3 regions of the Bradyrhizobium sp. ISRA436 genome follow, and region 1 is predicted to be linked to each of the others. Evidence: predicted binding sites of a transcription regulator. Region 1 holds the regulator's gene; each other region holds the start of a gene.
What was found. The regulator LexA, encoded in region 1, represses DNA repair genes until DNA is damaged. The targets are predictions, from matches to a motif close to TGTTCNNNNTGTGTTCNG.
Positions count from the first base shown of each region.

Region 1 (8,151 bases):
ACAGTCTCGGACGCGCCATCGCGCTCGAAGTAACGCCAGGTCAGCGTGGTGACATCCGCGCGGCGCTGCCCCTGCTCAGCTCTCTGCCACCACCGCGTTGCTGTGCGGCCGACACGGCCTATGACGCGAACGAACTGCGGCAATTCCTCATCGAACGGGGAACAACCCCGGTCATCCCAAACAATCCCACCCGAAAACGCTTCCATCCGTTCGACCGCGCCGCATACAAGCGGCGCAACCTCGTCGAGCGCATGTTTTGCAGGCTCAAGGACTGGCGGCGCATTGCAACCCGCTATGACAAGCTCGCCAGAAACTTCCTCTCGGCCGTCAATCTTGCTGCCGCTATCATTTGGTGGACCTGATTGAGTCCGGACCTTAGCACTACTTTGGCAGATTATCGCTTTTACTGCGTTTTTTAGGATTCCCGAATCGATTTTTCAATGATTCATGGGTGGTCGGCTCTCGGAGGGCTGACCATGGCGGAGTGGGAAGACGAACTCGAACGCTGGCTGAAGCCGTTCCTGGATCGGTTGGGTCATAGGACCCGGCGGCGGATGTGTCCATTGTACGTTGCGGGATTGATCGGTCCCGGCGACCGCAAAAGCGTTCAGCCGATGGCGGAGCGCCTTGCCGCGGGCAACTACGATCAGTTGCACCATTTCATTGCCGACGGTGTCTGGGACGCGACTCCGCTGGAATCTGAACTGTTAAATCAGGCCGACCGGCTTGTCGGCGGCAAGGACGCGGTGCTCGTTATTGACGACACCGCAATGCCGAAGAAGGGCGAACGCTCGGTTGGCGTCGCGCCTCAATATGCGTCCTCTCTTGGCAAAACGGCAAATTGCCAAACGCTGGTGTCGCTGACCCTTGCGCGCGGCGAAGTGCCAGTAATGGTCGCGCTGCGTCTCTTTTTGCCCGAAAGCTGGACGAGCAATGTGTCTCGTTTGAAGCGTGCTCGCGTGCCGATCGAACACCGAACGGCACGATCCAAGCCGGAAATTGCTTTGGCCGAGGTTGACCGAGCGATGGCAGCCAACGTGCGCTTTGGATGCGTGCTGGCGGATGCAGGATACGGGCTTAGCGCACCGTTTCGACAGGGGCTAACAGAACGCGGCCTGGCCTGGGCCGTCGGCATCCCTCGGCATCTCAAGGTGTATCCGGTTGATGTACAGCTCATTTGGCCGATTACCAAAGTCCGCGGGAAGCCACGAAAGCACCACGTACCAGATGTCTTATCGATTGCGGCAGAACAAATGCTGGCCAGCGCCAAATGGAAAACCGTGAGTTGGCGCAGCGGAACGAAAGGTCGTCTGACAGCCCGATTTGCTGCTGTCCGTGTCCGCACCGCCGACGGCCCTCCGCAGCGGATTTGGGACAAGGGTCAGCAGCATCTCCCAGGCGACGAGGCCTGGCTCATTGGCGAGCAACGCGCCTCCGGGGAGAAGAAATACTATCTCGCCAATCTCCCGGCGGCGACGGATCTGCGCACGCTGGCCGCAACCATCAAGGCACGGTGGATTTGTGAGCAGGCGCATCAGCAGTTGAAGGAGGAGCTTGGACTGGATCACTTCGAAGGGCGATCATGGCAAGGTCTTCATCGCCACGCCCTGATGACCATGATTGCCTACGCCTTCCTGCAACATCGTCGCCTCGCACACGCGGGGCGGAAAAAAAAGAATCAACGGGCCTCCGCCTCAACCAACCATGCCCGCCGTACGTCACGCCATCGTCGATCTCATCCTTCGGCCGCCGTCTCAGCAGTGCCCATATTGCCGAAAGCAAATCCTTGAAAAGCAGTCGCGCAAACACATTCTGCCAAAGTAGTGTTAGTGGCAGGTGTCTCCTTGCAAAGCGCGCAGCGCTTTTGCAAAGACGGTGACAACAAAGCCCAGTCTCGCCGGGGAGAGCACGTATAAGCCGTAAACCATCGCGCAGGGAAAGCCGGGATTGCTCCGGTTTCACCTGTGGTCCTACCTCCCGTGCTTTCCATTCGCACGGGACCCATGGGTGCGATCGGCACCCGGCTTTCCCTGCGCCCTCTGCTCAAGAGAGGGCGAAACGAACGGCAAAAGCTCGGACAGATCATGTCGCGGGAACGCGAAGCCATATCTCCACGACTGTCATCGCCCGCGAAAGCGGGCGATCCAGTATTCCAGAGGCAGCAGTGATTGATCCGGGAGGCCGCAGCGTACTGGATATCCCGCATGCGCGGGGTATGACGGCGGGGCGATGGATTGCTTCCGCCCTCGCCAAGGCTTCGGCGGACAAGTCGTCGCGGTCGCTCCTCGCAATGACGTGAGCTGAGGGAGCCATCATCGAGGACGCCCCAATCGAAGACATTGCTGCCTGCCCGCAATTTTCGTACACCGTTCATGCAATGACCACGCAACTCTCCCCCAATTCCGTCGACGTGCTGCTGTTCGATATCGGCCGCGTCGTGCTCGACATCAGCTTCGACAGGGTGATGGCGAACTGGGCGGGACACGCCGGCTGCGCGCCTGCCGATCTCGCACGGCGCTTCGTCGTCGACGACAGCTTCAAGCATCACGAGACCGGCAAGGTCGACGACGCGGCGTTCTTCGCGAACCTGCGCCGCTCGCTCGGCATCGACCTCACCGATGCGCAGTTCCTCGAGGGCTGGAACGCGATCTTCACCGGCGAGATGCCGGGTATCGCGCCGCTCCTGGCGACAGCCGCGAAGCGGATGCCGCTCTATGCCTTCTCGAACACCAACCCGGCCCACATCGCGCATTTCTCGGTCGCCTATGCCGATCTGCTCAGGCATTTTCGCAACGTGTTCCTGTCGTCGGCGATCGGCCTTCGAAAACCGGACGCCGAGGCCTATGATCATGTGGTAAGAGCGATCGGCGTGCCGGCGTCACGGATCCTGTTCTTCGACGACACGGCGGCCAATATCGAGGGTGCGCGGGCGCGCGGCCTTCATGCCATCCATGTGACATCGACGGATGACGTGGCAAGGGCACTCACCGCACTTGGAATATGAAGACCTTGGGATTTGAGGAGCCCTGCCCGTGGCCCTGATGCCGGTTGCCGATGCCCTGTCAGCCATTCTCGCCGGCGCCGAACCGCTGCCGGAGGAGATTGTCGCACTTGATGCCGCCTACCACCGCACGCTGGCGCGCGACGTCGCGGCCCGGCGCACGCAGCCGCCGCAGGCCATGTCGGCGATGGACGGCTATGCGGTGCGCGCGGCCGATGCGTCCGACCTGTCGGCCAGGCTGAAGGTGATCGGCGAAGTCGCCGCTGGACGGCCGTTCGAGCGGACGGTCGGCGCGGGCGAAGCGGTGCGGATCTTCACCGGCGGCGTGATCCCTGACGGCGCCGACGCCGTCATCATCCAGGAAGACACCCGGGCTGACCGCGACCACATCACGATCACCGAAGCCGCTGCGAAGGGGCGGCACATCCGTCCCGCGGGCGTCGACTTCCGCCAAGGCGACGTGCTGCTTGCGGCCGGCAGCCGCCTCTCCGACCGCGCGCTCTCGCTCGCTGCGGGCATGAACTATCCGGAACTCGCCGTGCGCCGTCGTCCAAAGGTCGCGGTGCTGGCGACCGGCGACGAGCTGGTGATGCCTGGCTCCTACCCCGGCCCCGGCCAGATCGTCTATTCCAACGGCTACGCACTGCGGGCGCTGGCCCGCGCCGAGGGCGCGGAGACCGTCGATCTCGGGATCGCCGCCGATACGGTGGCCGCCACCACGGCGGGTGTCCGCCGGGCGCGGGAGGCCGATGCCGACATCCTGATCACCACCGGCGGCGCCTCGGTCGGCGACCATGATCTCGTCAAGCAGTCGCTCGAGGCTGAGGGCGTCCAGATGGCGTTCTGGCGGATCGCGATGCGGCCGGGCAAGCCGATGATGCATGGCCGGCTGGGAACAATGCGGGTGATCGGCCTGCCCGGAAATCCGGTGTCGTCCTATGTCTGCGCCTTCCTGTTTCTGGTGCCGTTGATTCGCGCCCTGAGCGGGCGAAAAGTGATCCATCATGTCCGCGACAGCGCCCTGCTTGGCCGTGACCTCGCCGCCAACGATCAGCGCGAGGACTATCTCCGTGCGCGGCTCGAAGAGCGCGACGACGGCACGCTGATCGCGACACCCGTCACCCAGCAGGACAGCTCGCTGTTGGGGAATCTTGCTGCGGCACGGGCACTTGTGATCCGTCCGCCGTTCGCGCCGGCGGCCGTCAAAGGCGAGGCGTGCGAGATCCTGACACTGCCTGAGTGAGGCTTTGCGACCGCACCAATCTGGCGCGAGCGGCTGCATTCACCGGAAATTAAGTGGTTGCGGAACACATATCGAACATATAGTGTCCGTTCATGATTTGTTTCGAGTACTGGTGTCTACAAATGGGAGCGCACTGAGGAGTGTCGCAAGTCTCGCGCTCCCGAGGTCAGGCTCCCTGAAGGTCTCGGAATCGAACGACGCTATCAACCGGGGGAATACTCGAGATGCTCACGCGCAAACAGTACGAACTTCTGCGTTTCATCAATGAACGTCTGAAGGAGGCCGGCGTCCCGCCCTCTTTCGACGAGATGAAGGATGCGCTCGACCTGCGCTCGAAGTCCGGTATCCACCGCCTCATTACAGCGCTGGAGGAGCGCGGTTTCATCCGCCGCCTGCCGAACCGCGCCCGCGCCATCGAGGTGATCAAGCTTCCCGAACTCTCTGCCGGCGGCGGCAACGGCCGCCGCGGCTTCACCCCGAGCGTTATCGAGGGCACGCTCGGCAAGCGCTCCAGCACGCCGCAGATCGCCGAGGATGACGGCAACCGTCCGGTCGCCGTCCCTGTCATGGGCCGGATCGCGGCCGGTACGCCGATCGAGGCGCTGCAGACCCGCAGCCACACCATCAGCGTGCCGCCGGACATGCTCGGCGCCGGTGAACATTACGCGCTGGAGGTACGTGGCGACTCCATGGTCGACGCCGGTATCCTCGACGGCGACATGGCGCTGATCCAGCGCAATGACACCGCCAATACCGGCGACATCGTGGTGGCGCTGATCGACGAGGAGGAAGCGACGCTGAAGCGCTTCCGCCGCCGCGGCGCGTCGATCGCGCTGGAGCCTGCCAACACCGCCTATGAAGTGCGCATTCTGCCGCCAAATCGCGTACGGATCCAGGGCAAGCTGATCGGGCTCTATCGCAAATACTGACCGCGCGGCATGTCCAGGCCGTGACCGCGTGCAGCGCGGCGTGCCTTCGTGCAGTCGAACATGTGTTGTGAGGGAACGAGCGAGGCGCAGCGCCGTTGCTTCATGGACTGCGCTGCGTGAGTGCCTCCGGCGCGTCCCAATACCACCGGGACGCTGTAGCGCGTTTGTGATCGGAGCCTTCCGCAGCCAGTCGTACAATCGCCCAGAAACGAGAACATACTCGTTTGCTGTCGTCCACTCTGGTAGAGGCCTGCGCCTCAGGAGAGGCACGGGTCGCTATCTCGAAATGAGGAGCCATCCGATGTGTGACTATAGTCTGCACGCCGTGGCATCGCGCCCCGCCGTTGTCGGAGAGACGCTGATCACCACGACATTCCGCGGCACGTCAACCCGCGGCTTTGCTTCGGAGAGCGATCCAAATGTCGCGGTCTGCATGCTTCCCGGCACCGAGCTCGCGTTCGTCGAGAACGTGCGCTACGACAGCCGCTGGATCTGGACCAAGACGATCGGCTTCCGCGTTGGCGTGTTCAACGAAGTCGAGCCCGACGTTCCCGATCGCCATCATGATGCGGTCGAATTCCCCGACGGCAGCCATGTGCTGGTGACCCAGCTCGTCGAAGGACAGCACGTCACCGTACTGCAGCTACCCGCTCTTCACCCGCCTGTCGTCGAGAAACCGAAGGTGGTCGAGCGGCGGCCCTCTGCATTCGCGTCGCTGTTTTTGGGTTGAGCGCATCATGGCCGCAGGATGAGTTTGGACCTGCGGCATGTGACCTAACCGATTTCGAGCGACCCCGGACTTCGGGTTCCGGGGCGCGTCTGGGGATTTGCGTCGGACGGCGCCTTGGCGCATCATCGCTCACGGACAAGGACGTGCTCGGTGGTCGACAAGGTCACATGGCAAAAGGCTGGACGCGTCACGGAGCCGGGCCGCTACATGTTCCGGTTCGGCTGGCTGACGGTGACGGCTGACGACCTGAAGGTCTGGCAGCAATTCCCCGAAGCGACGTTTACCCTAGTCAAGAAGCCCGACGCCGATCCTGACTCGGACGAGTATCACCTCGGCGCCTTTGACCTGCCGACCCATCCCCTCCCCGATCAGCACTAATCGTCGCCCTGCAGATCGGCCTCCGCCGGGGTCGCATCCACCGCCGGGCGCGGCGCGCGGCCGGGCGGGCGCAGCGCGGTCTCGCTCTCGGTGTCGCCGGGAACCGCCGGCGACCATGGCCGGTCGATCCCGCCGGGCCTGACCGCATCGACGGCAAAGCCATCGCGAGTGCGACGCAGCACCAGCGCGCCGTGGCGCCGCAGCCGTTCGGCATCGATCACCGAGGCCGCGCAGCCCTGCGGCGCCGGCCGTGCCGTCACGATCAGCGCCGCACGCTCGCAATCGTCGGCCAGCGCCGCGGGCCGCATCGCCAGCGAAACGAGCATGCCGCCCGCGCCCTGGGTCACACAGCCGTTCTCGTCGCAGGAGACGCCGTCCGCGAGCGAGGGGTCGGCCGCCGTGCGCGCGTCGGCATCCGCCGCCAGCCATTCTTTGACCAGGAAGGCGTCCTTGCCGCTCCGCATCAGATGCAGCCGCCCGTCGCCGCCGCGGACCGCCACATTGCGGCCGTCGGCCGCGACCAGCACGTCCGGCTGCGGCACCCGCACCGCCCAGATCAGCGCCACCGCAAGCAGGGCCGCGCCGGACCAGCGCAACGGCGTGCGCAACAACCCGAGCAGGACGAGGCCGGCGCTCGCCACGATCAGCGGTCCGGTGCCGAACGCGGCCATGCGGCCGACCGCGCCCGGCAGGCCGGCGACCCATTGCGTCACCACGATCATCCAGTCGATGCCAACGCCCATGATCGCCCAGAACACGCCGTCGAACCCGAACGGCATCGCGGCGAGCCCCAGCAGGCCCGCCGGCATCACCACCGCCGACACCACCGGCATCGCCGCGAGATTGGCGAGCAGCCCGTAGGGCGTGACGCGATGGAAATGGAACGCGGCATAGGGCGTCGTCGCGAGCCCGGCCACCAGCGAGGCCAGCACCAGCATGGCGATCTCGCGCCCGCCCCACAGCGCCACCCGCGCCGTCACCGAGTGATCGGGTGACGCCAACAGGCTCGGCATCCCGATCTGCACCAGCGCCACCAACCCGAGAGTGGCCGCAAACGACATCTGGAAGCTCGGATGAACCAGCGCTTCCGGCGCGATCACGAGCACGATCAGCGCGGCCACCGCCAGCGTGCGGAAGGTGATCGCGCGGCGATCGACGATCACAGCAATCAGCACCACCGCGGTCATGAAGAAGGATCGCTGGGTCGCGACCTCCGCCCCCGACAGCATGAGATAGAACGCGGCGGCGACGAGGGCTGAGGCGGCCGCCCATTTCTTGATCGGATGCCCCGCCGTCAGCGCCGGGAACAGCGCGAGCAGCGCACGCACCGCGAAGAACACCACGCCCGCGACGACCGCCATGTGGTAGCCGGAGATCGACAGCACGTGGCCAAGCCCCGAGATGAACATCGCATCGTTGACCGGCGTCGTGATCGCATCCCGCCGGCCGGTGAGCAGCGCGGTCGCGATCGCGCGCTGGTCGCCGTCAAGCGTGGTGCGAATCCGCGCATCGATGGCGTCGCGCAGGCCTTGCATGAAGGCGGCGTAGCGCAGCGCGAAGCCGCCGCTCGCCGGCGGCTCCGTCGTCTTGACGGCACCCATCACGAAGCCCGAGGCGCCGATGCCCTGGAAATAGAGGTCACGGCCGAAATCATAGGAGCCCGGGCGCTGCGGCCCGAGCGGCGGGAGCAGCCGCGCCTTCAACGCGACGAAGCTGCCGACTTCGGGCGCGGTGCCCTTCTTGACCGAGAGCCGCACGCGATCGAGCCTGGTCGCGTCGCGCGGGCTCTCCATCGAGACGACGCGCAGCACGAAACGGTCGGTCTTCTCGCGGATGTCGCGGGTCTCGACGAAGCCGGTCAGCGCTACCG
Region 1 is NZ_CP094519.1:3,574,839-3,582,989, reverse strand. Features, by position in the region: one part of gene MTX23_RS16985 (IS5 family transposase) at 1-362, shown strand, start outside; gene MTX23_RS16980 (IS701 family transposase) at 441-1,790, shown strand; gene MTX23_RS16975 (HAD family phosphatase) at 2,378-3,004, shown strand; gene glp (gephyrin-like molybdotransferase Glp) at 3,033-4,244, shown strand; gene lexA (transcriptional repressor LexA) at 4,469-5,173, shown strand; gene MTX23_RS16960 (hypothetical protein) at 5,475-5,903, shown strand; gene MTX23_RS16955 (hypothetical protein) at 6,054-6,281, shown strand; gene MTX23_RS16950 (ComEC/Rec2 family competence protein) at 6,278-8,151, opposite strand, start outside.

Region 2 (8,151 bases), 1.9 Mb from region 1:
GCAGAAGATTGTAGCATCTTTTGAACGAGGTGGCGCGTTGCCATTGGCGTTGTGCTGCAACATCAGCGCGTTCTGCGAAAAATTTTGTCGATCATCAAACCGGCACGATTCGACCGGTAGATTTGCCGTCGCTTGGCAAGCCGTACGCGCCGCGAGTGCGCCTGCGGACTAGGCAATTTTTGCCGGGCGGGTTATTGATTAACAGAATGGAAATTTTAGGTTGGTGTCTGCCCACGTTGGGTCGCCGACTGGAATGAAGGGAAGCCGCCATGCGCTATGATGATTTCCGTCGCAGCGACGACATCGAAGACCGTCGCGACGAAGGCGGGATGGGCGGAGGCGGCGGCGGTTTCGGCATTCCGATGGGCGGCGGTGGCGGCCTCGGCATCGGCACCATCATCGTGCTCGGCCTCCTCGGCTATGCCTTCGGCATCGACCCGCGCATCCTGATCGGCGGCGCGGAAATCCTCACCGGCGGCGGCCAGGCGCCGACCTACCAGACCGACCGCCAGGCGTCGGGAGGGCAGGTCAAGCGCGGCGCGCCGACCGACGAGATGGGCAGCATGATCTCTGGCATCCTCGGCGAGATCGACGACCGCTGGAGCGATATCTTCCAGGCCAGCGGCCAGACCTACACCGGACCCAAGATCGTGCTGTTCCGCAACGCGACCAATGGCGGGCGCTGCGGCATGGCGCAGTCGGCGATGGGTCCGTTCTACTGCCCGCCGGACAAGACCATCTTCCTCGACACCGGCTTCTTCCGCGAGGTCGAGACGCGCTTCCGCGGCTGCTCGGGTAATGCGTGCAAGTTCACCGCGGCCTATATCATCGCGCATGAGGCGGGTCATCACATCCAGAATCTGCTCGGCATCATTCCGCGCGTGACGCGGTTGCAGCAGCAGGCCGGCAGCAAGGCGGAAGCCAACGCGCTGCAGGTCAGGGTCGAGCTGCAGGCCGACTGCCTCTCCGGCGTCTGGGTCAACCGCGAGGAGAAAAAGCGGCCCGGCTTCCTCGAGGCCGGCGACATCGACGCCGCGCTCACCACCGCGAACGCGATCGGCGACGACACCCTGCAGCGGCAGGCGACGGGCAGGGTGGTGCCTGATTCCTTCACTCACGGCTCCGCCGCGCAGCGCAAGCAATGGTTCATGACCGGCTACAAGCAGGGCACGGTGCAGGCTTGCAACACGTTTGGCAGCGGTTAGGAACCGAGACGTTGGAGGTTTTGATCGGTCGTGGCCGGGCTTGTCTTGGCTTGTCCCGGCCACCACGTCTTTATCTCTGGTAGGATGTGAAGACGTGGATGCCCGGGACAAGCCCGGGCATGACGAGAAGAACTAGTCATGTCCTCTATCGACGAATCCAAATCCTTCATCCCGCTCAACGTCGCGGTGCTGACGATTTCCGACACCCGCACGCTGGCCGATGACAAGTCGGGCACCACGCTGGCCGATCGCCTCACGGCGGCGGGTCACAAGTTGGCAGCGCGCGAGATCGTCACCGACGATGTCGAGGCGATCCGCGCCGTGGTCAGACGCTGGATCGCGGATCCTGGCGTCGATGCGGTCATCACCACCGGCGGCACCGGCTTCACCGGGCGCGACGTGACGCCGGAGGCGATCGAGCCGCTGTTCGAGAAGCGGATGGACGGCTTTTCGATCGCCTTCCACATGCTGAGCCACGCCAAGATCGGAGCGTCGACGATCCAGAGCCGCGCCACCGCGGGTGTCGCGGGCGCGACCTTCATCTTCTGTTTGCCCGGTTCGCCCGGCGCCTGCCGCGACGGCTGGGACGGCATCCTGGCCGCGCAGCTCGACTACCGCACGCGTCCCTGCAATTTCGTCGAGATCATGCCGCGGCTGGACGAGCATTTGCGCCGCCCGAAGGCCCAGGGGACGACGGCGTAACGTTCGCTGTGGCCGAGTAGCGACCGCGTAGGGACTGCGCTCCCTCCCCCGCAAGCGGGAGAGGTGAAAGTGGTACCCCACTCTACAGCTCCAGCTCCCAGGTCTCACCGACCAGATCGACGCCGAAGCTGTGGTGCTTCTCTTCCTTGATGCGCTGGAAGCCGGCGCGGGCGTAGATGCCGCGTGCGGCGACCAGAATGCTTTGCGTCCACAGCATGATCTTGCTGTAGCCCTTCTCGCGGGCGAAGCGGATGCACTGCTCGACCAGCGCCCGTCCGACGCCGAGCCCGCGTGCCTTCTCTTCCACCAATAACAGCCTGAGCTTGGCCACCCCATCGGGTCCCTTGACCAGGAAGATCGAGCCGACCGGCTCGCCGTCGACCTCCGCGATCCAGCAATGTTCGCAAGCAGGATCGAACGATTTGAGGAATTGCGCAGCGATCTCGGCGACCAGTGCCTCGAACGAGATGTCCCAGCCATATTCCCGCGCATAGACGGCGCCGTGCCGCGAGATCACCCAGCCCATGTCGCCGACGCGATGGCTGCGCAGCAGGAAGCCGGCCGGCTTGGGCACGGCAGGCTCCATCGACTGCTCGATCGTGCCCATCGCGCGCACCACGGCCGCGCGCTGATTGCCGTCCATCTGCTTCAGGAGTGCTGCGACTTCGCTGCGCGACCGGCTGTCGAGGTCGGAGGCCGCGGCGCGGCCCTTGGCGGTCAACGTCACCTCATTGACGCGCTTGTCGGCCTCCGACGGCGTGCGGGTCACGATCTGGCGGCGCTGTAAAGCCGCCAGCGTGCGGCTGACGAACCCGGCGTCGAGATCGAGCTCGCGCACCAGGTCGGTCGCGGTGCAGCCGTCGTGATGCGCGATCTCGTAGATGATCCGTGCCTCCTGCAGCGTGAACGGGCTGTGCAGGAGCTTCGGCTCGATGATACCGAGCTTGCGGGTATAGAACCGGCTGAAGCCGCGCACTGCGGCGACCTGGCTCTCGAGGGTGTCGTTCGATATATTTGATTTCATCAAATATATTATTTGACGAAATCAAACGATGCGCAAGAGCTTTCTACGCCACCATGATCCGGCTGCGCAGTATGGTGCGGGAGGAGCGGCCGAGACGGCGCAAAAGCCGCGCCTCCGAGCGACGGGCGTCCGGCCGGTAGCCGCCGATCCGTTCGTAATGGTCGCGCGCGATCAGAAGGCCCTGCTCGGCCGAGGGGCCGGCGATCATGCGGGCAACGAATTTGAGGCCGTCGCGCAGGCCGGGGTCGGTGTAGGGCGCGCGGGCGTAGCGGAAGATGCCGGCGCGGTCCCTGCCGCTCGCGGCCACCATCTGGATGAACTGGGTGGTTTCGTCGATCCAGCCCGCGTCGAGCACGGCGCCTGGATGCAGGAACATCAGCCAGGGTGAGCGGGCCTGCTTCGCGCCCGCGGCGAGCGCCGCGGCGCGGGTGCCCTCGAAGCGCAGGAACCGGCAGCCCGCCACGTCGGCGACGCGCTCCATCACAGCGGTATTGGTGCGATCGACCAGCAGCACTTCGCGGATGATTCCCGCGGCCGCGCCCGGTACCAGCGCCGCCAATGTCGCGACCACGGTGCGCTCGACCCCGTCGGTCGGAATGATCACGCTCAGCATGAGTTGAGGCTTCGATGGCTCAAACGGTTGAAAAGCTGAGCCGTGTTATCACCTTGTCACACTCAACGCAGCCTTTGCGGCTGCGGATTCTTGCGGCAGGGTTTTGTGGATTTTTACGATGCTTGTTCTTGATTTGTTCTATCGCTGTGTTAGCTTCACAGCATGAGCCGAGCATCCTCTCATGCCCTCACGCACCCGCCGGTAACGGCGCCCTCCGATAACCCGGCGGGTGCATCTTCCCCTTTTGCCGAGCTTGCGGTCGCGATCGAGCGCGAGCGGCGGCGCGGCCGCGGTGCGCAGTCCAACGCCAGCGGCCGCTACGAGGCCGAGGCGCGGGTCGCCTTCGACGACGGCTGGCAGAGCCTCGACGACCTGCCGCCGTTCAAGACCTCGGTGGCGATCGATACCTCGCGCAAGGTGATCACCCGCAATGACTCGCCCGACATCGGCTTCGACCGCTCGATCAATCCCTATCGCGGCTGCGAGCACGGCTGCGTGTACTGCTTCGCGCGGCCGACCCACGCCTATCTCGGCCTGTCACCGGGGCTCGACTTCGAATCCAAGCTGTTCGCCAAGCCGGATGCGCCCGAGCTGCTCGAGAAGGAGCTGGCGGCGCCGGACTACGAAGCGCGGATGATCGCGATCGGCACCAACACCGATCCCTACCAGCCGATCGAGCGCGAGCGGAAGATCATGCGCGGCATCCTGGAGGTCCTGGAGCGGGCCGGCCATCCGGTCGGCATCGTGACCAAATCAGCGCTGGTGACCCGCGACATCGATATCCTGTCCCGGATGGCCAAGCGCAATCTGGTCAAGGTCGCGCTGTCGGTGACGACGCTCGATCCGAAGCTGGCCCGCACTATGGAGCCGCGCGCCTCGACCCCGCCGAAGCGGCTCGAGGCGATCAAGCGGCTCACTGACGCCGGCATCCCGACCACGGTGATGGTGGCGCCCGTGATCCCGGCGCTGAATGACTCCGAGATCGAGCGCATCCTCGATGCCGCCGCGCATGCCGGCGCCAAGGAGGCGAGCTATGTGCTGCTGCGCCTGCCGCTCGAGGTTCGCGACCTCTTCCGCGAATGGCTGATGTCGAACTATCCCGATCGGTATCGCCACGTCTTCACGCTGATCCGCGACATGCGCGGCGGCCGCGACTACGATTCGCAGTGGGGCACCCGGATGAAGGGCACCGGCCCGATGGCCTGGATGATCGGCCGCCGCTTCGAGATCGCCTGCGAAAAGCTCGGGATGAACAAGCGGCGCACCAAGCTGACCACGGACCATTTCGCCAAGCCGAAGTGCAACGGGCAGCAGTTGAGCTTGTTCTAGGCGGGGCAAGAAGAACCAAGGGCGTCATTGCGAGCGAAGCGAAGCAATCCGTGTCGCAACACTGGGATAGATGGATTGCTTCGTCGCTTCAGCGCAAAATTGCTTTTGCAATTTTGTCGCGAGCGCCTCGCAATGACGGAGAAGGATAATCATGAGTAACACCGCAACCGTCCCGACCCCGCGCTTCACCGTCCTGACGCTCGGCGTCAGCGACATGCGCAGCAGCATCGCGTTCTACGAGTCGCTCGGCTTTACGAGGAAATTCCGCGCGACGGGCGAGGAGGTCGCCTTCTTCGAGACCGGCGGCACTGTGCTCGGGCTGTTCCCGTGGCATCTGCTCGCCGCGGACGCCTCACTGCCCGATCAGCCGCGGCCGGCGGCGTTTCGCGGGGGCGCGATTGCGTGGAACTGCCGCGACGACGCGGAAGTCGATGCCGTCATGGCCTTCGCGCTCTCGAAAGGCGCCAAATTGCTGAAGCCCGCACAGCCGACGAGCTATGGCGGCTATTGCGGCTATTTCGCCGATCTCGACGGCCATGCCTGGGAGGTGGTCCGCGCGCCGGGCTTCGAGGTCCGTGATGACGGGCGGGTATCGCTGCCCGATTAGCGGATTGCCCGCCAGCAATGATGAATAGCGGGGACGGGTGGCAGGTTCCCGGTTGCGCCGCGGGCCGGGCTTGATCACCATCCCGGCATGATTCGGGACAAGTCTGCGAAGAAGAAGCCGGTCGAGCCGGCCAGGCCGGAGAAGCGCGTGGTCGCGGTGGCGCGGCCGAGCTTCCGGCGCGAGCGTGCGCTGATCAAGCGCGGCATCTGGCCGATCGCCGGCTGCGACGAGGCCGGGCGCGGTCCGTTGGCCGGGCCGGTGGTCGCGGCCGCGGTGGTGCTCGATCCCAATCGCATCCCGAAAGGCATCGACGATTCCAAGCGGCTGACCGCCGAGCGCCGCGAGGAGCTTTTCGAGGAGATTTGTGCGACTGCCGCCTTCTCGGTCGCGGTGGCCTCGCCGGCGCGAATCGACCGTGACAACATCCTGCGCGCCTCGCTGTGGGCGCTGGCCCGCGCCGTCCACGCGCTGCCGGAAATGCCGAAGCATGTCTTCGTCGACGGCCGTGACAAGCTCGCCACGGCCTGCGATTGCGAGGCGGTGATCGGCGGCGACGGCCTCGTGGTGTCGATCGCGGCGGCGTCCATCATCGCCAAGGTGACGCGCGACCGCCTGATGAGCGCGCTGGCGCTGGATTGCCCGGGCTACGGCTTCGAGCAGCACAAGGGCTACGCCGTGCCCGAGCATCTCGAGGCGCTTGACCGGCTCGGTCCCAGCGCCCATCACCGCAGCTTCTTCGCCCCCGTCGTCGCGGCGCGCGCGAAGCATTTCCCGACGCTCGCCGAGCCCGACCTGTTCACGGTGGATCCGGAGAGCGAAGCCGCGGCGTCAGCGGCGGCGTAAAGCACAAGACTCGAGCCACAATCTCGACTGTCATCGCCCGGCTTGATTGGGCGATCCAGTATTCCAGAGGCCATGGTCTTCAGCCCGAGAGGGCGCGGCGTACTGGATGCCCCGCATTCGCGGGGCATGACGGCGGAAATTGGCTTTGTCGCGTGGGTTCACCACCGTTGCCTCTCCCGCTGTCGCCCGTTATCACGGGATAAAATTGAGCCGCTGACGCGGTGGCTGGGGCATTTTCAGGCGTTTCATGCGGTTTACCTCCCTGGTTGTCGAACTGATCCGCGCCCGGCCACGGCTGGTGGTCTGGATCGTGGTGCTGGCGCAGGCGGCGATCTGGCTGTTGCTGCCGCTGATCTTCTACGGCAGCCCGCCCGGCAATCTCGCAACCGTGCTCGCGTTCGGCCGCGAATATCAGGTCGGCACCGACATGGGGCCGCCGCTGTCGTTCTGGCTCGCCGACATCGCGTTCCGCGCCGCCGGCAATCACGTGTTCGGCGTCTATCTGCTGGCGCAGGTCTGCGAGGTCGCGACCTTCATCGCCCTCTACCATCTGGCGCGCGCCATCGTTGGCGGCCCGCAGGCGGTGCTCGCGGTGCTGCTGTCGATGACGGTCGTGGTGTTCTCGTCGCCGAGCGTCGAGTTCGGTCCGCTGATCCTGGCGCGCCCGCTATGGGCGCTGCTGCTGCTGCACTCCTGGCAGTTGATCGGCCAGAATCGGCGCAGCGCCTGGTTCGCCTGGTCGATCGATTGCGGCCTGTTGCTGCTGACGACGCCGGCGGCGATCGGCATGATCCTTTTGGTCGCTGTCTTTGCCGTCACCAGCCCGCGCGGACGGCGTACATTAATGTCGGTCGACCCGCTCTGCGCGCTGCTCGTCGTTATCGTGCTGGCGCTGCCCTATCTGATCTGGCTGGTCCGCGCCGACGCGATTGCGCTGCCGCCGTTGCCCGCTATCGCCGATCTCAAGGCCCGCGCGCTGCGTTGGGGCGTGGTGCTCGGTGGGCTGATCGTGGCGATGGTCGCTATCGTGGCGCTGGTGATTCTCAATTCGCGCTGGTTCGCCCGCGACAGCGAGGATGCGCCGGTCATCCACCGCCCGCCGGTCGGGCCGCTCGCACAGCAGTTCGCCTATTTCTTCGCCTTCGCGCCGGCGATCGTCGGCAGCTTCGTCTCGGGCCTGTTCAATGTTGACAGCGTCTTCGGCGGCGCCGGCGTGGCGCTGCTGATGTCGGGACTCGCCGTCGTGGTCGCCGCCGGCGATCTGATCCATCTGCGGCGCCAGCGGCTGTTGCGCACGGCCTGGGCGCTCGCCGTTGGCGCGCCGGCGGTGGTCGCGTTGGCCATGGCGCTGTTCATGCCCTGGACCAGCACCATGGAGGTGCCGACCTCGCTGCCGGCAGCCGCGATCGGCCGCTTCTTCGACGACAGCTATGAGCGCCGCACCAACCAGCGCCTGCGCGCGGTGGCCGGCGATCCCGAACTCGCCAGCCTGATCGCGATGGATGGACGCCGTCCGCATCTTCTGCTCGACGCCACGCCGCAGCGGACGCCGTGGCTGTCGATCGCGAAGTTCAACGAGACCGGCGGCGTCGTGGTGTGGCGCGCGCAGGATACCGGCGGCACGCCGCCGCTCGAGATCGCGCAGCGCTTTCCCGGCCTCGTGCCGGAAGTCCCGCGCTCGTTCGACCGGCTGGTCAACGGAAGGCAAGGCGTGTTGCGGATCGGCTGGGCGATCGTGCGGCCGAAGGGGTAAGCCGCGAAGCTGTAGGGTGGGTAGAGCGAAGCGAAACCCACCATTCGCGATGGGTTTCGCTTCGTCCTACCCATC
Region 2 is NZ_CP094519.1:1,685,887-1,694,037, forward strand. Features, by position in the region: gene MTX23_RS08040 (neutral zinc metallopeptidase) at 270-1,205, shown strand; gene moaB (molybdenum cofactor biosynthesis protein B) at 1,344-1,907, shown strand; gene MTX23_RS08050 (helix-turn-helix domain-containing GNAT family N-acetyltransferase) at 1,990-2,931, opposite strand; gene MTX23_RS08055 (glycosyl transferase) at 2,975-3,544, opposite strand; gene MTX23_RS08060 (PA0069 family radical SAM protein) at 3,707-4,873, shown strand; gene MTX23_RS08065 (VOC family protein) at 5,025-5,480, shown strand; gene MTX23_RS08070 (ribonuclease HII) at 5,568-6,323, shown strand; gene MTX23_RS08075 (glycosyltransferase family 39 protein) at 6,571-8,076, shown strand.
Region 2: a site for LexA is predicted at 3,668-3,685, ahead of MTX23_RS08060 (PA0069 family radical SAM protein). Genes of this name have one in related genera too.

Region 3 (8,151 bases), 790 kb from region 1:
TGCGGCCGATCAGGTTGAGACCGGCCTTGCGCATCTTCGTCGTCAGGAAGGTGTCTTCCGCGGCGCGATTGCCGCGCATCATCAGCGAGCCCATTTCCTGCAGACGGCCCTTCAGCGTCGGGCCGAGGTCCTTCATCAGGAAGGGCAGGCCGGCGAACGGGCCGTCGAGATCAGTGCCGTCGCGCGCCGGGTCGGCAATCACGTCATCGAACAGTTCGACCACGCCTGAGAGCGCAGGATCGACCCTGGCGACGGCGGCGGCGGCCTGGGCCGCCAATTCCCGGGGCGTCAGCTCGCCCGTGCTGACGCGGGCGGCGAGTGCCGTTCCATCGTGCTGCGCCCATTCGTCCCAGCTCATCGCCAAAGTCATGTTGTCGATTCCTTTTCTGCTTTGTTTCGCACTGTAAATTGAGCGGGCGTCGGGTCAAACCATCCGAAGCGTGTGGCGGCGCGGGAGCCGGGCGCTGCGCCCGCCGGCTTGAAAATGCCCCAGTTTTGGGGCCTATTGCCCCCGTCAGGGGATGGGGCCGCTCATGTTCCGCAGATTGGTGATGCTGGGCAGCGTGATCGCGATCGGGCTTGCGCTCAGTGGCTGCACGAAGTGCGGACCGATCTGGGATGACTGGGTGCAGTCGCCGAAATCCTGCAAGTCGGACAATCTCTAGCGGGCATGAGAGGTCCGCCGCAGGCGCGCTTGGCGGCGCCTTTTTTGCGGTGATATACCGCTGACGACAATGCGAGGGAGCGTTCTCATGCGAGTTTTGTGCGCGGTTGCGGTCGCGGTGCTGCTGTCGGCGCCGGCCTATGCGCAGATGCCCAACATCAACCTGATGCCCGAGGTCAAGAGCAAGACCCAGGAAGAAAAGGATCAGGACGCGGCTAACGACAAGGCTTACAAAGACTCGCTCAGCAAGATCCCGGATGCCAAGACGTCGTCCGATCCCTGGGGTGCGGTGCGCAGCGATGCGCCCAAGGCGGCCGCCCGTCCCGCCAAGCCGAAGGCCAAGACCGGCAGCACCGCGCAGCGCGGCCAGTAGCGCACGACCACCCGGCATCGATCATCTCGCGGACTCGGATTCCATCGGCGCCGTCCCTATATTGGAAGGGTCGTCAGATGGTTTGGAGTTGCGACAATGGCCTTTCGCCCGCGCGATCTTGCCAGCCGAATGGCCGAGCGGCGGAGCCCGCAGGACGGCTATGTGCGCGAGACCTTCACCTTGCCACGCGACGAGGCGCGGTTGCGGGCGCGCGACTTTCTCGCGCGCTACCCGAAGGCCGCCTATATGAGCGCCGTCGAAAGCTGGCGTGAGCTGCCCGGTGGCGACATCGAGTTCACGATGCGGCGCCTTGCGAGCGCGGACTAGGTCCTGATGCGGCTACCGGAATCCGGCATGCGTCGTCGGTCAAGTTGATCTCGGCACGAGTGTGTCTCATCGGTTCGTTCGGGAAAGTGCTGCGGTCTTGTCCGGATCGCGCTCAATCCGTATCGCCGCGTCCACGAGGCCGGTCCTGCCCGATCTTCTTCAGCTCGCGGTCGATCCGCAACTGCACGCGGCGGATCGCCAATAGATTGAGATTTGTCTCGGTCCTGCCGGTGAAGACCTTATCGCCGATCTGGAAGCGCCATGTCCAGACGCCGGCCGCAACCTCGGTGACGCTGAATTCGACGCCCTTGTGGATCATTGATGGAGCTCCGCGGAAATCAAAGGCGGGCGCTTAAACGATTGGTTGTATTAATAAATAAAGCTCGTCAGACGCGCATTGCGGCGCGTTGCCCCAAGTTCGGATTTCAGTTTTGTAGCGGACCTTCGCGGGGATCCGTCCGCTAGCGGTCGCCCGCGCGTCCAGGGGGCTCGCAATTCGCGCGCAGGCACGGTCGAGCGACATTGTCCGGGCACCTGCTGTGACAAACACCGATGGAACCGGTGTGTTCCCTTGAAGGCTACGCACATTTTTCAGGGGTAGGAGGCGTACCAAGGTAGTACGTGCAAAAACGGATCGATGCCTCAACCAGATTTCCGAAAACGGGCTGGAGTGGGTTCGGGATGCATTTTCGGCTGCTCATTAAGGGTTTGATTTATAGAGATAACATATGTTCTAGGCGAGGCCGTGTTGCCTCAGGAACTTTGTTCTGCCCGGAGAACTACGGACCTTGACGTGGCCCTCGTCGCCGGATCGTGCGCTGTCTGCGATACCGGGAGCTTCGGATGCACGAGCTAATGCGGGAACCGCAAGCGACCGCGCAGCATCAACGATGTCTTCTGTGCTAGCCGCGGATCAGGCGACGGCGCAAGCACAAGTCCCGATGGTGTCCAAGGGCGCCGGGCGATTTCGTTTCAACCCAACGCCGCCCGCTTGAAATACGTGCGAGCGGCGTCGGCTCTAGCCCCAGGAAGGTTGCTGCAAAATCCTGGCCCACATAAGTCTGCACGATGTGCCAAAAAGGTTCATGCGTTTGGGCCCGTATGATTACGGGGTTCCGCGAATTTCCAAAGATTGGATTGGGAGAACATTTGCTACCCATCTCAGCAGGACTACTCGGAACGCTGCTAAGTCGTGGTTTTCTTTCGGTTAAACCGAGCTAGGCCGCTCCCAAATCAACTTGGGCCAAGGGGGATAAACAGGCCAGCGCTCAGGCATCGGTGCTGCCCTAATTAGGACACGCGCCGCGGGAAGCTAGGACACCTACCAATTGAGGTAACCCGGGAGGGCATCTCCGTTGCCACCCTTTCCCGGTACTGTGAATGGCGCTCCGGTGGAGCGCAATGGTGGGACGGCTCCGGCGCGTGCCGCCAAGCCCCGGAAGGTGCGCCGGGGCCGTTTCGAAGCATCGCAACACAACGCCGCCCGCTTGAAATACGTACGGGCGGCGTCTGCTCTAGCCCCAGGAGGGTCGTGGCAAAATCCTGACCTCTATAAGTCTGCACGAAGCGGGCCAAAGGTTCATGACATCACGCCCCGTATGATTACGGGCACGGATAGGAACGAACGACATCGCCCCGGATTGGGGTCTCACTTCGAGTGAGTTCCGCCCTTCGGCCCCGGCGCAGCAACCGCGCTGGGGCCGCTTCTTTTGGGGCGAGCGCGGAGGCGAATTGGGCAAGTCCTAAATCCCGGCCGTCTTGATGGTCCCAGAGGCCAGATCAAATTCGGCGGGGGCTTCGTCAATTGGGATTTCGAATTGAAATTGGACCGCATCCATCCGCGTGACGACGGAATGCTGCCGTTGCCGTTTAAGGAAGGGGCCGCCAACCGAGGCGGCCTCATACTCCGAAAGAGCGTCTGATCTGAATCATCATACGCTGGAGCGCGTCGGTATATCGGCCGTCAGCGAATTGCTGGTCGATTACGTAGAGGGCCAGAATGACGCCCAGGGCAATCAATATGCCTTTCATCAGATGCTCCCACACCTGAAATATCGGGCATCCTATCGGTTGCTGGACGGAGGCACCTCCGGAGAACTCCGGACAGAACAACTTTTTACGCCATAAAATTTTTTGTGGTCGGAACGTTCTTTGACCTCTCAGTAATCCTACTGAGAACGGGGCCTAACCAATTCAGGCCACTGCGAAAATCAAACTAGGCCACTAGAGCCGGAAGCGGGCCAGCGCCCGCGCGCACAGAAAGAACATATTGCGAACATGGAACAAACGTGGTACGCAGTTCCCAGCAACAACGCATTCCGTCTGATCTTATCGCCGTTTGTCCCGCTAGCGAATCCCCGCCATAAGGAGCACATCCCAAATGTCCGCCACTGCACTGCGTATCGTCGAAGGATCCTCCATGGACAAGTCCAAGGCCCTCTCAGCCGCGCTCTCCCAGATCGAGCGCCAGTTCGGCAAGGGCTCGGTGATGAAGCTCGGCAAGAACGACCGCTCGATGGATGTCGAGACGGTGTCGTCGGGGTCGCTCGGACTCGACATCGCGCTCGGCGTCGGCGGTCTGCCGAAGGGCCGCATCGTCGAGATCTACGGGCCGGAATCCTCGGGCAAGACCACGCTGGCGCTGCACACGGTGGCGGAAGGCCAGAAGAAGGGCGGCATCTGCGCCTTCATCGACGCCGAACACGCGCTCGATCCGGTCTATGCGCGCAAGCTCGGCGTCAACATCGACGAGCTCTTGATCTCGCAGCCGGACACCGGCGAGCAGGCGCTGGAAATCGCTGACACGCTGGTGCGCTCCGGTGCGGTCGACGTGCTGGTGATCGACTCGGTCGCGGCGCTGGTGCCGAAGGCCGAGCTCGAGGGCGAGATGGGCGATGCGCTGCCGGGTCTGCAGGCGCGTCTGATGAGCCAGGCGCTGCGCAAGCTCACCGCCTCGATCAACAAATCCAACACCATGGTGATCTTCATCAACCAGATCCGCATGAAGATCGGTGTGATGTACGGTTCGCCGGAGACCACTACGGGCGGCAATGCGCTGAAGTTTTACGCTTCCGTCCGCCTCGACATCCGCCGCATCGGCGCGATCAAGGAGCGTGACGAGGTCGTCGGCAATACCACCCGCGTCAAGGTGGTGAAGAACAAGCTGGCGCCGCCCTTCAAGCAGGTCGAGTTCGACATCATGTACGGCGAGGGCGTCTCCAAGATGGGCGAGATCCTCGACCTCGGCGTCAAAGCCGGTCTCGTCGAGAAATCCGGCGCCTGGTTCTCGTACGACAGCCAGCGGCTCGGCCAGGGACGCGAGAACGCCAAGGCGTTCCTGCGCTCAAACCCGGACATCACCGCCAAGATCGAAACTGCGATCCGTCAGAACTCCGGCCTGATCGCCGAGCAGATCCTCGCCGGTACGCCCGAACGCGACGCCGACGGCGAAGAGCCGGGGGAGTAAGCCTTAAAGGTTTGAATGATTTCGCTGCAGGCGGGCGCTGAGGACGTTGAGTTGCCGACGTCTTCGGCGCCCGTTTCGTTTTTGCGCGTGGCAGTAAACTTATGAAGCGTCTGATACTGACCGGCTGGCCGACCCCGGAGTTCGCCAAGTCGGGTTTCGCCGACCTGGCGGTCGATTTTGCGTTCCGCTTCGTTTGGGGGCCGCTGCCATCTCCGGGCGAACTCGCAGCCTATCTCGGTGCGCGCACACCCGATCTCCGTCCAGGCTTCCATTGGTCGGATTTTGCCAGTCGATGGAATGAGCGCAACGAAAGTGCCAGGAACCTCAGCTTGGCGGGTGCCTGCCAACAGTATGAGATAGTCGAACTTTGGTTCGATATGGACCCCAAGGCTCAGTTGCAACTGGTCTGGCTGCTCGATCATTTCCGGTCCCATCCGCAAGCTGCGACCAAGTTGAGATTGTGCCTGGTCGATTCCGAGATGAAGGGGCTTCGCCCGGGGGCACTCGACAAGTGGCGACCGCCGGTCGTTGACGTTACCGAAACAGAGTTCGCGATTGCGAGTGCGGCATGGCTCGCATATCGGGCGGCGAGGCCGGAAGGCTGCTTTGATCTACTCGGTCGGGATTTGAGCGCATTGCCATTGCTCAAGCCGGCTTTGATCGATCTGCTCGCCGACCTGCCGTCGCCGTCAACAGGACTTGGCGCCACGGAAATGCGGATGCTTGAGATGGTCGCAAGAGGATGCTCGCTAACGAACGCGCTCTTCTATCTCGAGAACTTGCGCCAGACTCGCATTTTCAACGAGAACGAGCTTGGTTATCTGCTTGACGGACTTGCCCTCGGCCCGCGACCAGCCGTGGCGGGCCTTGATGACGAATTGCGCACCCTTGATAGGGACGCGCTGCGGGCTCGTTTGTTCGCGTATCGCCGAAGCGAGCTTTCTCTGACGAAGTTCGGTCGGGGGGGCATCGCGCACAAGGAGGATTTCAGCAGCCACAATCCGATCGATCGCTGGTGGGGCGGCACGCACCTCACCAACGATAATCTCTGGCGGTGGGCTCCAACGCTGATCAAGCCGTAGCCCGCTCAGCCAGGCATCTTTTCACGGCCTGCAATCAGCGCCCGCAAGTCCTCTGTCACGGCGATCGATTGATGTGTCTTCTGATCGGTCGCCACCCACACGATCTCGCCCGTCGCGCGCAGATCGTCCGAGCCCTTGGCGAAGATCGCAAGCGCCAGCGTGATCGAGGATCGGCCGATCCGCGCGACCCGCACGCAGACGTCGATGTCCTCGTCGAACCGGATCGGCGCCTTGTACTCGACCACGGAGCGCACCGTGTGAAAATCGATGCCGGTCCTCGCCACCTCACCGAGGTAGTCGTAGCCGAGCGCGCGAAAATACTCGGTGATGGCGGTGTCGAAGTAGGTCAGATAGTGGGCATTGAACACCACGGCCTGCGCGTCGACTTCGGAATAGCGGACGCGAAACGGGAAATGGAACCAGAAATCCTGGCGCATGAATCCTCCTGCGGCGAACGACCTATGTTGTTCGTCCCGCGGTCAGTGGGGACCTTATGTTGGCCGGATCGTAGATTCGTAGGATGGGTAGAGCGAAGCGAAACCCATCTTTCACGGCGCTTGATTGGCAGTGATTGGTTTCGCTGCGCTCTACCCATCCTACAACAGCGGCCCTTTATTCAGCGGCCTGTGCGTAATCCTCCACCGGCGGGCACGAGCACACCAGGTTGCGATCGCCGTAGACGTTGTCGACGCGTCCGACCGGACTCCAGTATTTGTCGGACCGCGATACTCCGTCTGGGAAGCAGCCCTCGGCTCGGGTGTAGGCCCTGTTCCAGGCATCGTCAGCGATGTCGTGGACGGTGTGCGGTGCGTTACGCAACGGCGAGGCTTCGACCTTGAAGCGTCCGTTCTCGATCTCGGCGATCTCGTTGCGGATCGCGATCATGGCGTCGCAGAAGCGGTCGATCTCGATCTTCGATTCCGATTCCGTCGGTTCGATCATCAGCGTGCCCGCGACCGGGAAGCTCATGGTGGGCGCATGGAAGCCGTAATCGATCAGCCGCTTGGCGATGTCGTCGACGGTGACGCCGGCGCTCGTCTTCAGCGGCCGCGGGTCGACGATGCATTCATGCGCAACGCGGCCGCGCGCGTTGCGGTACAGCACCGGGAAGTGCGGCTGCAGCCGTGCGGCAATGTAGTTCGCATTCAGGATCGCGATCTCGGTCGCCCGCGTCAGACCTTCGCCGCCCATCATCAGGATGTAGATGTAGGAGATCGTCAGGATCGACGCCGAGCCGAACGGCGCGGCCGACACCGGGCCGATCGGATGCGCCACAGCGCCGTCGGTCGCGGGATGGCCGGGCAGATAGGGCGCGAGATGCGCCTTCACGCCGATCGGGCCCATGCCGGGGCCGCCGCCACCATGCGGGATGCAGAAGGTCTTGTGCAGATTGAGGTGGCTGACATCGGCGCCGTAATCGCCGGGCCGGGAGAGCCCGACCTGCGCGTTCATGTTGGCACCGTCGAGATAGACCTGTCCGCCATGCGCATGAACGATGTCGCAGATCTCGCTGATATGCTCCTCGAACACGCCATGGGTCGAGGGATAGGTGATCATCACAGCGGCAAGGTTCTTCGAATGCTTCTCGGCCTTGGCGCGGAGGTCATTGACATCGACGTCGCCTCTGATGTCGCAGGCCACCACCACGACATCCATGCCGACCATCGCGGCGGATGCCGGATTGGTGCCGTGCGCGGAGGAGGGGATCAGGCAGACCTTGCGGTGCGGCTCGCCGCGCGCGAGATGATAACCGCGGATTGCAAGAAGTCCGGCATATTCGCCCTGCGCGCCGGAATTCGGCTGCAGCGAGACCGCATCATAGCCGGTGATGTCGCACAGCCACTTTTCCAGCCGCTTGAACAGCGCGTGATAACCCTTGGCCTGGTCCGCCGGCGCGAACGGATGCAGATTGCCGAACGCCGGCCAGGTCAGCGGAATCATTTCCGTGGTGGCGTTCAGCTTCATCGTGCACGAGCCGAGCGGGATCATCGCGCGGTCGAGCGCGAGGTCGCGGTCGGCAAGCTTGCGCATATAGCGCAACAGCTCGGTCTCCGAGCGATGGGTGTTGAACACGGGATGGGTCAGGAAGGCGCTGGTGCGCTTCAGATCCTTCGGCAGCGCCTCGCGCGCGCTGCTCTCGATATCCGCATAGCTGAGCTTGCCGCCGAACACGTGCCAAACGGCCTCGATGGTCTCGGGCGTCGTGGTCTCGTCGACCGCGATGCCGAGCGTGGTCTCG
Region 3 is NZ_CP094519.1:2,784,182-2,792,332, forward strand. Features, by position in the region: gene MTX23_RS13020 (amidase) at 1-370, opposite strand, end outside; gene MTX23_RS13025 (peptidylprolyl isomerase) at 534-665, shown strand; gene MTX23_RS13030 (hypothetical protein) at 753-1,037, shown strand; gene MTX23_RS13035 (hypothetical protein) at 1,134-1,364, shown strand; gene MTX23_RS13040 (hypothetical protein) at 1,477-1,683, opposite strand; gene recA (recombinase RecA) at 3,745-4,830, shown strand; gene MTX23_RS13050 (hypothetical protein) at 4,932-5,912, shown strand; gene MTX23_RS13055 (thioesterase family protein) at 5,918-6,349, opposite strand; gene gcvP (aminomethyl-transferring glycine dehydrogenase) at 6,525-8,151, opposite strand, start outside.
Region 3: a site for LexA is predicted at 3,625-3,642, ahead of recA (recombinase RecA). Genes of this name have one in related genera too.